Regions from separate parts of the Methylocystis sp. IM3 genome, predicted to be linked through region 1. Evidence: riboswitches for the same ligand, from Rfam matches in the RefSeq annotation. Region 1 holds a riboswitch; each other region holds the start of a gene.
What was found. A riboswitch is a leader RNA that binds a small molecule or an ion and turns the genes downstream of it on or off. The one in region 1 is predicted to bind cobalamin.

Region 1 (2,198 bases):
CGCGCGAATGATGATTGCCTTCCGTCTGGCTCCATCGACCGGAGAGCGAGAAGCGGGACATGTTTCCGCCGTCGGTCGGGTTGAGCGTGCCCCACAGCGACAGCAGGCCGGAGTTGACCGCGCGCTCAGGAATCTGGTCGGTCGAATGCCATTTGTTGGCGTAGGCCATGGCTGTGATCGACATGCCGTCTTCCTGCGTGCCCCGCGACCAGCGCAGCACGCTGTTGATGCGACGCATATTATCGCCGCGTTGCCACGGGCCGTTGTAATATTGCGCCTCGACCGCGCCATAGGCGTCGCCGCCGTTGATATTCTTGTAAGGCGCGACGGCGAGCGCCCGGGCATAGGCGAAACTGCCGCCGGTCACCTGGTAATAGCCCTTGTCGATCTTGTCCTTGTACTGAAGGTAGATCGACCCGGCCGAAGAGAAGTCGCCGTCCTGGGCGTCGTAGGGTCCCTTGCGCGCGAGCACATAGGATAAAAGCTCGGGGATTAAGAAATTCGAATCTGCATAACCCTGCGCATGCCCATGCGTCCGCATATTTAGCGGCGTGCCGTCGAGATAGAGCGCAAGGTCCGTGCCGTGGTCGAGGTTGAAGCCGCGCAGGAAATACTGGTTGGCCTTGCCGTCGCCGCTGTGCTGGCTGACAATAAGGCCCGGCACAATCTCTAACGCCTCCGCCGGGCGTGAAAAGGGCAGGGCGTTGACTTCCTTGCCGGTGAAGAAGGCTTCGCTTGCAGCGGTTAAAGGCGGCGGCTTAGGACCGTTCGATGGAAGGGCGGGCGCAGTACCCGAAACGGCGGTGACTATCGTCGAAACGACCCGCGCTGGTTGTGGTTTTGAGGGAGTTGCGACTTGAATAGGAGGCCGAGAGGTCGGTCGCGCGCCAATGCTAATGGTTGGCAAGGCTTGCTGGGCATTGGCAGTCGTTACAGCGGTAAGCACGACGGCGAGCGTGAAAACTGACAGGCCGGAAGGGCGATGCGACAAAAACATGGCTGACTCGCAGCAGACGTGGACCGTCACTGCGATTGACCTTCACCCCGTCGCCCGTGAAGCGACGAAGTTGAGGCCGCCTCGGTGCACCCCGCCCGACGCTTTCGCGCGTGACCACGAACAACGGCAGGTCTCCTGGCTCGCGGGTCGTGGCCTCGGTCCGCCTTCCCGGACTTACGCCCAGTGGCTTTATGGACCTTGGCTCGCCGCTTACAGTTGCGGGGGCAGCTGCGGCTTAGGACGATGACGCCCGCACCGCATTCCCTTTTGATCCCGTAGGGAACCGTTGGTTATTAGTAAACAGGCTCGGTATGGCGCGTGTCAAGCCGGAGCCAACCGATGAGCCGCCGCCACCCCGCCGGACCTGAGCGGCAAGCACCCTCAATCGCAGCCAGGCCGACGCGGTAAACGGAATTTTCGTTTCGAGTTGTCCGGCGCTTTACGGCAGGCCGAGAAAAATCGCGTCGTTGACAATCAGGAGCCTTGCATTCACGCCACTGCAAACGCGCCAGCGTCCCGAGGAGCTTTTTCGGAGGGATTTTGGCTAGATCTTCGCGCATGTTTGCCAAGCGCGCTGACGCCGCCTTCTGGAAGTGTGCAGGCTGATATCGCAGTCAAGAAGAAATAGTGCTGGCGTAAATGGAACAATTCTCATCTTCCGTTGTTGGAAATCCTCCAATCAATTGGACAAATTTATAATATTTCCAAGCTATCTTCGTGTGATGTTGACTGAATTCCTCGCTGGCAAATACTCATTGGCGACGGCCGAGTAGGCCGAAATCGAGCAAGCCTTTTGCGAGGACCCATAGTGACTTCGTCGATCGCGTTCCCGAAACCTTTGAATGGCTCGCAATTTAGGCTTTTCGTCGCCCTGGCGCTCCTTGCTTCGGGATGTCCCGCTGTCGCACAACAATCGCTTCCAACAATCAGCGTCGGCGGCGTGCGTCGCACGGCGTCACGCGCGCCGACGCCTCGGGCGCCGCATCCAGTTCACGCGCCCGCTGTGGCGCCGACGCCGTCGGTCCCGGCGCAGTCTTCCGAGCCGGGGCCCTTCGTGCCTTCCGAACAGGTGCTGGGCTACGGGCCGAGCGGCGTCGTTGGCTATGTTGCGCGCGGCACCTCGACCGCGACAAAGACCAACACGCCGATCATCGACATCCCGCAGTCGATCACGATCCTCACCAAGCAGCAACTTCAGGAT
Region 2 (2,198 bases), on a different contig from region 1:
CAGGAAGATTGACGGATTGGCGTGAGACCGTTTTGCAAAGCGAGCGTGTCTTTGACGGCGCGATGGACCGTACGGCCGATTAATTCTCCGAGCTTACTGTGATGTCCTGCTGAGGTTAGCTCGAGCGGTCCATCGGCGGGTGCCATCACGGCAATCTGATCGGTGCCAGTTCCCGTGGCGATCTGTGATGATTGCCGCGAGGGCGCCGACAACTCCTGCAACAAGGCCGTTTTGGCCTCCGTTGCGGTCATCACCGCGCGAACGAGCGCGCCATCCGACACAGGCGTGTTGATGACCAGCATAACGTTGATTGTTCCATGTTGGTCGGGCCCAATAGGGCCGAAGCGCTCGAAAACTCCGCTGAACTCATAATAGGACGACGGATCGCCAGCGCGGGCCGCATTCCCGTCGACGCCGCCGGTCGCGATCGCCGCCACGGCAAGGTCGCGAAATTGCTCTTCAGCGATGCAAAGATTATTCATATTCGCCGCGGTGCCGAGCCCTGCAGCAGTGGCGGCGGCAAGATCGTGTTCGGTCAATAGGAGGGAGTCGTATATTGCGGGGTGGCGGTGAGCCTTCATGAGTTGGTGCATCTCGTGCCCCATGGCTTCACAGCATTGATGATTGAACACGATATCGAGGTCATCGGCGAGACCTCCGTTTGAGGCGGAGGTCGAGAGCACCTTGAAGGGACGGCGAAACCGTAGGCTGACAAACTTGTCATCCCGGTGCAGCTCAACGGATTCGAAAAACGTCTTCAACAGCATCACGATCTCTTACAGCTTGTCATTGATGCACCGGTTTTCTGCAACTGCGAGGAACCGCGGTCAATTGGCGCTTCGCGCGTTTGCTCGATCGAAGGCCGCCTAGACACCGGCCTCCGAGCTTCCCCGCGGGGCGCGCGGGCGCCTTTGCCCCTGAAATAGCTCGAGATGGCCGTTTTTGTCGAAATCGAACGCCGCCTGCGTCATGCGATGCCCCGCTCGCGTTGAGGACAGGACATGGGAAGCGGCTAGCGCCGTCCTGCGACTTCACGCGTGCAGAACCCGCAAGCGGCCTCCGGGCGCCCCGCCCGTGGACGATTCTGCGTTCGCGGCAGGTCTCCTGGCTTGTGGGTCGCTGCGGGATCATCCTTCCCGGCGCTTTCGCGCCAGTGGCTTTTTGATCGCGCTCGCCGCTTACAGTTGCGGGGGCAGCCCCGGATTCGCCTTGCGGCTCACCGGATTCCCTCTTAGCTCCGGACGCGAGTCCAGAGACCGTGAACGACAATATCTAGAGGTAAATGTCGGGGGAATGTCAATACCTAGGGATGTCCGTTCTCAATTAAACGACCTTTTATACGCACGCCCGCGCCTTGATCAGCAGGATCACACCTGGTCGGGGACGAGAATGTCGCCGGGTCGAAGTGAACGCCGGCGAAGCTAACGCGCAAATTGCCGTTTCCTTGCCGCGCCGCGGTTTTGCGCGGTCGTGACGCCCAGCGCTTTCACGCCAATGTCGAGCGCGGCAAGCGCGCGGGAGTCGCGCACATAACCCTCGCGCGCGACGATCTGGCGACACGCTGTCCAGGCGGATCAATCATGAAACTTAAATGTCAGAAGCTTGTCGACGAGCGAAGCGAAGAAGTGCTGCACTAGGTTGTAGATGATCACCGGAATCATCACCGCCGGATGGTCGGATAGCGCGAGTGAAGCCAGGACAAGGCCCGCACCGTTATTGTTCATGCCGAGCCCGAACATTAATGACGCGGCGCCGGCGCGGTCGGCGCGAAAGCTCTGCGCAATCAGATAGCCGGCTGCAAACATGGCTGCGCAAAGTAAGCACACGATGGCTAGAATCGCTCCGAGGAAGTCCAGGTCGGGCTCTGAGATGAGTTTCGGCAGGCTCAACGCGGCGTTCGAGTAATTGAGCAAGATCAGTACGATCGAGTTCGTGAGCTTCAGATAGGGCGAGATCGAGGCAGCCGCCGTCTCTCCCAACAGCCGATGACCGGCAATGCCGAGCAGGGACGGGAGGATGACCCAGGCCCCAAGGAATGCGCCCGCGCCATTGCTCGCAAGTTCGTGCAAGTCCTCAGAATAGTCTCCTGCGGCCAGAAATGCGACTGAGTGGAGGACGATCGGTGTCAACACAGGGCTGAGCAGCGTGGTCAATAGGACGAGGCCAAGACTCAAGGCAAGATTGCCGTTTGCGTTCTG
Region 3 (2,198 bases), on a different contig from region 1:
ACCGGCCTGCAGGAGCGTGCGCAAACTGGCGCATTTTTGCGATTTGGCGCAACGTGCCAGCTTGGGCTAGGTTGGCGCCAAGCCATCAACCTGACCTCGCCCTTGGCGGCGTACTCTAACGCCTCGTTATGGTAAAAAAAATCGGGCAACAAGGCTTACCCAATGGCGGCTGCTCCAACGCGGATTGCTTTCTTGCACTTGGCCCCGACTCCGGGCGCTTTGGAGCAAAATCGGCAACTTGTCGAGACCGCGTTGGCGGCCGCGGCCGATGCGGGCGCAGAATGGGTTATTACGCCAGAACTCGTGACAACTGGATATGAGTTTGCCGAGCACTTAGGCACTGACTGGATCGAGAGCCAGCCAGACCATTGGGTTCAAGGCATAGCCGCGTTGGCCCTCCGACGTCGCCTCACCGTGTTTCTGTCTGTTCCCGAGCGTGTCGGGGAAAAACTGTATAACAGTATGATTGCCATCGACCGGAGAGGCCGGATTGCCGGGCGTCACAGGAAGATCAACGCCTTGCGTGTGGGTGCGGAGTCCTGGTCCACACCAGGTGAAACCATTTCCCCTGTTGACATCGACGGATTTGGCTTTGTCGGCATGCTTATATGCGCCGACGCGTTCACGCCGGTCATCGCGGCCTCCCTTGCAGATCAGGAGGCGCGTGCACTGGTGTCGTCCGCCGCCTGGGGGCCTGGGCTTCATGGTCCGAATGGAGAATGGGAGGCAGTCAGTCAGGCGACATCGCTGCCCGTTTTCGTTTGCAACCGCACCGGCCAAGAACGCCATCTAGACTTCACGATCGCACAAAGCGTCGTCGCAAATCGCGGGAGACGAGTCGTAAGTTTTACGGCGCCGCGAAACGCTATCTTTTGGGTCGATTGGAGCTTCGAAGGAAATCAGCTTGTTCGGTATTCTCAGATAACTCCGCTTCCATAACGCTCAGCGAATTACTGTAAATAGCAAAAACGTGCTTACCTTCCAAGGGCGCCGCAAAAGCCTGCGCCAAGTGCATCGCCTCCACTGTCATGCAATTGGGCAGGTTTGTTCACTGACAAAGTCGCACGATCCACCTGCCCGCCCCGTCGCGCTGATGCGAAAATGCAACGCTTCAGGACTGCTCGAGGCGCGCTCTACAAAACGGCTTGACTAAACCGGCCGGCTTCGGCCTTTATAGGCCAGATGGTTCCCTTCGGGGATCAAAAGGGAACTCGGTGCGCGCTGCATAGCGCTATGCCGAGGCTGCCCCCGCAACTGTAAGCGGCGAGCCTTAGAGCCAAAAAGCCACTGGGAAAACCTTCCTGGGAAGGCGGTTCAAGGCGACGACCCGCGAGCCAGGAGACCTGCCATCAATCGTGGTCACGCGCGAAAGCGTCGGGCGGGGTGCACCGAGGCGGTCAAAACTGTCGCTGAGCGTCAAAACGCAAAGCGACAGGGATAGACTTTTCGCAGTGACGGCCCACGTTGCTGCGAGTCTTGGCTCATGAAGTCCCTTCTCCCGACAACCGCCAAAGGCGGCGTTTGCGCCGCCGTGCGGCGCAATTCGCCCCTCTTGCCCTACGTTCTTTCTGCGGCCTTCTCGTCGCCAGCTCTCGCCCAAGAAACGCTTCCGGTAATCGAGATTGGCGCGCCGAAGCCGAGCTTCGGCCGCGCCTCCGGCGCGCCCGGAACGGGACAGCCTCTTGCCGGCCAACAGGCGGAAGCGGACGGCGACGGCACAGAAATCGACCCTGGCAACAATGGGCAAATCTGCGCCGACGGGGTTTGCAACAATCCCACCTCCTACGCCGCGCCGATCGAGTCGCTCGGGACCAAGGTCAATACGCCGGTGATGAACACGCCAGTCACCACGAAAATGGTCACGCGGCAGATGCTCGAGGACCAGCAGGCCATCACGCTGGACCAGGCGCTGAAGAACGTCAGCGGCGTCGCCGTCTCGGGCGGCGGCGACGCGGCGCTAGGAAATTCCTTCCGACAGATCATCCTGCGCGGCTTCGCAACGCAGAACTATTTCCGCGACGGTTTCCGGGTCGACAGCTTCGGCCTCAACTTCACCGGCTCCAGCACCGCTGAGATGGCCAATGTGGAGAGCGTCGAGGTGCTGAAAGGCCCCGCCGCCATCCTCTACGGCGCGGTGGAGCCCGGCGGCATCGTCAACATCAACACGAAGCAGCCATTGGCGAAGCCCGCCGCCTCCG
Region 4 (2,198 bases), on a different contig from region 1:
CCAATTGAAACTACGCCCCAGCCACAGCGGATTGAACATCCCGTAATAAGGGACGTAATACCAGTCCTGATTAAACCTATTCTGCTGGAATTGGGTAGAGGCTCTGATCCAGGTGCTACCGTCGACGTTATATCTGACGACGGGGTTGACCATGATATTGTTGTTGTAGTCGAGGTTTCGGAACGAGCCATTATTCTCGTAGGACAGGATGAACCGGTAAAGCAGATTCTTGTCGGCAATGACCGGACCGGTGGCGTCGATGACCGTCCGGTAGGCGGCATAGCTGCCGATCTGCTGCTGCACCGAAGCGTTAGCATTCGCCAGAGGTTGCTTGGTGTTGATGTTGACGATGCCGCCCGGCTCCACGGCGCCATAGAGGATGGCGGCAGGGCCCTTCAGGACCTCGACGCTTTCCACATTGGCCATTTCGGACGTGTTTGCGCCGGCAAAGTTCAGGCCGAAGCTGTCGACGCGGAACCCGTCGCGGAAATAGTTCTGAGTTTGGAAGCCGCGAATGATGATTTGCCGGGAGGAATTCCCCAGCGCCGCGTCGCCGCCGCCCGACGTTGTGACGCCACTAACGTTCTTCAGGGCCTCGTCCAGCGTGATTACCTGCTGGTCCCGCAGCATCTGCTGGGTGACCATTTTCGTCGTGACCGGCGTATTCATCACCGGCGTGTTGACCTTGGTCCCGAGGGACTCGATGGGAGCGGCGTAGGAGGTGGGGTTGTTGCAGATCCCGTTGGCGCAGATTTCTCCGTTTGCGCCCGGGCCAATCTCGGCGCCATTGCTGTCCGTCGCGGCCTGTTCTCCAGCCTCCGAACCACCAGAGCCGAAGCTGTTCTGCCCAAGGATAGGCTTAGGTTTGCCCACTTGGATGACCGGGAGGGTCTCCTGGCTGAGAGCCGGGGAAACGAGAGCCGTTGATAGGAGGAATGAAAGCAGGGACGAGCGACGACGCGCAATGACGCTCACACCGCCTCTATGGGCGGTCGGGAAAGCGGATGGCATGGGCTACAGACTCGCAGCAACGTGGGCCGTCACTGCGAATGGTCTCAAGACCGCTGACTTTGCGCCCATTGGCGCTCAGCTACAGCCTTCAACCGCCTCGGTGCACCCCGCCCGACGCTCTCGCGCGTGACCACGAACGATGGCAGGTCTCCTGGCTCGCGGGTCACCGCCTGGAACCGCCTTCCCAGGGAAATTCCCCAGTGGCTTTGTGGCCCTCAGGCTCGCCGCTTACAGTTGCGGGGGCAGCCTCGGCATAGCGCCTATTGGCGCGCACCGAGTTCCCTTTTGATCCCCGAAGGGAACCATCGCGCCTATCGAAGCCGAAGATAGATGAAGTCGTCAAGCCGAATCAGAAAGCTTGGGCCAAATTTCTGATGCTCGAATTTTCGCATCACGCAACGGGAGGTCGTTGTGCTCCCGAAGCACCTCCGCTCAAATCGGGGCTATGTCCGAATATCCGATAAGGCGATTTTCTGTAAAGCTCCAGTCAACGATGAAGATCGCGCTGCCTGACGCTGACGGTACACGTGTCCCACGTGCCGTGATCATTGCTGTAGCTGCCGAGATCTCGCCATTTTAGAGGGCGAGCCTCGCCAACTCGCATGCCGGAATTGACCATGATCATCACGTAGAAACGTAGAAGCGTGCGGTCTTGGCTGACCCGTGAGTTGTTGGTTCTTAAATGGCCACCCCATGAGGATCAGGCGCAGTTTCTCGTGTTCGTCCTGCGTGAACGCTGGGCGCTTATTGATGCTGCTTTTCTCGTGTTTGAGGAACGGCAGCATGTTCTGCGGACCGCCGAGATCGACGCCATGAAGGAAGACGCCTCGTGAGACCGTCCCCTCCTGCTTCAACCTAGCTTGGGTTGGCGGCTTTTTCTTCCCGCCGGTCTCTTCGAAGCCGGGGCCTGTGACCCAATAGTCCTGACGCCATCCCCGGTAGGCCATCAGGTCTTTTTTCCGGATCAGCGTGATGTCTCGTTTGCCGAAATAGGGCATGAGATAGCGATGAACGGTACCTTTGATGAGGACGTAACGCCCCTCGCTGTTCCGGCCTTCCTTCCACCGGGTCTCTGCGTCGCGCAGGCACGCCGCTACAATCAGAGAAGGTTTTCCGCTTGAGAGGTAGGGATTGAGTGACTCTCTGCTTCATTTCGCCGAGGATGAGCAGTGCGGCCTCTTTGGCTC

Region 2: another riboswitch for cobalamin. It lies ahead of WOC76_RS21930 (adenosylcobinamide amidohydrolase); the one in region 1 lies ahead of WOC76_RS20705 (TonB-dependent receptor).
Region 3: another riboswitch for cobalamin. It lies ahead of WOC76_RS00665 (TonB-dependent siderophore receptor); the one in region 1 lies ahead of WOC76_RS20705 (TonB-dependent receptor).
Region 4: another riboswitch for cobalamin. It lies ahead of WOC76_RS04765 (TonB-dependent siderophore receptor); the one in region 1 lies ahead of WOC76_RS20705 (TonB-dependent receptor).

The regions. Positions count from the first base shown of each region.
Region 1 is NZ_JBBPBZ010000004.1:109,261-111,458, forward strand. Features, by position in the region: gene WOC76_RS20705 (TonB-dependent receptor) at 1-997, opposite strand, end outside; cobalamin riboswitch at 1,106-1,300, opposite strand; gene WOC76_RS20710 (TonB-dependent receptor) at 2,052-2,198, shown strand, end outside.
Region 2 is NZ_JBBPBZ010000005.1:20,624-22,821, reverse strand. Features, by position in the region: gene WOC76_RS21930 (adenosylcobinamide amidohydrolase) at 1-767, opposite strand, end outside; cobalamin riboswitch at 1,078-1,276, opposite strand; gene WOC76_RS21925 (bile acid:sodium symporter family protein) at 1,575-2,198, opposite strand, start outside.
Region 3 is NZ_JBBPBZ010000001.1:131,457-133,654, reverse strand. Features, by position in the region: gene WOC76_RS00670 (carbon-nitrogen hydrolase family protein) at 163-939, shown strand; cobalamin riboswitch at 1,167-1,365, shown strand; gene WOC76_RS00665 (TonB-dependent siderophore receptor) at 1,484-2,198, shown strand, end outside.
Region 4 is NZ_JBBPBZ010000002.1:623,782-625,979, forward strand. Features, by position in the region: gene WOC76_RS04765 (TonB-dependent siderophore receptor) at 1-975, opposite strand, end outside; cobalamin riboswitch at 1,136-1,333, opposite strand; gene WOC76_RS04770 (hypothetical protein) at 1,557-2,009, opposite strand; gene WOC76_RS04775 (hypothetical protein) at 2,143-2,198, shown strand, end outside.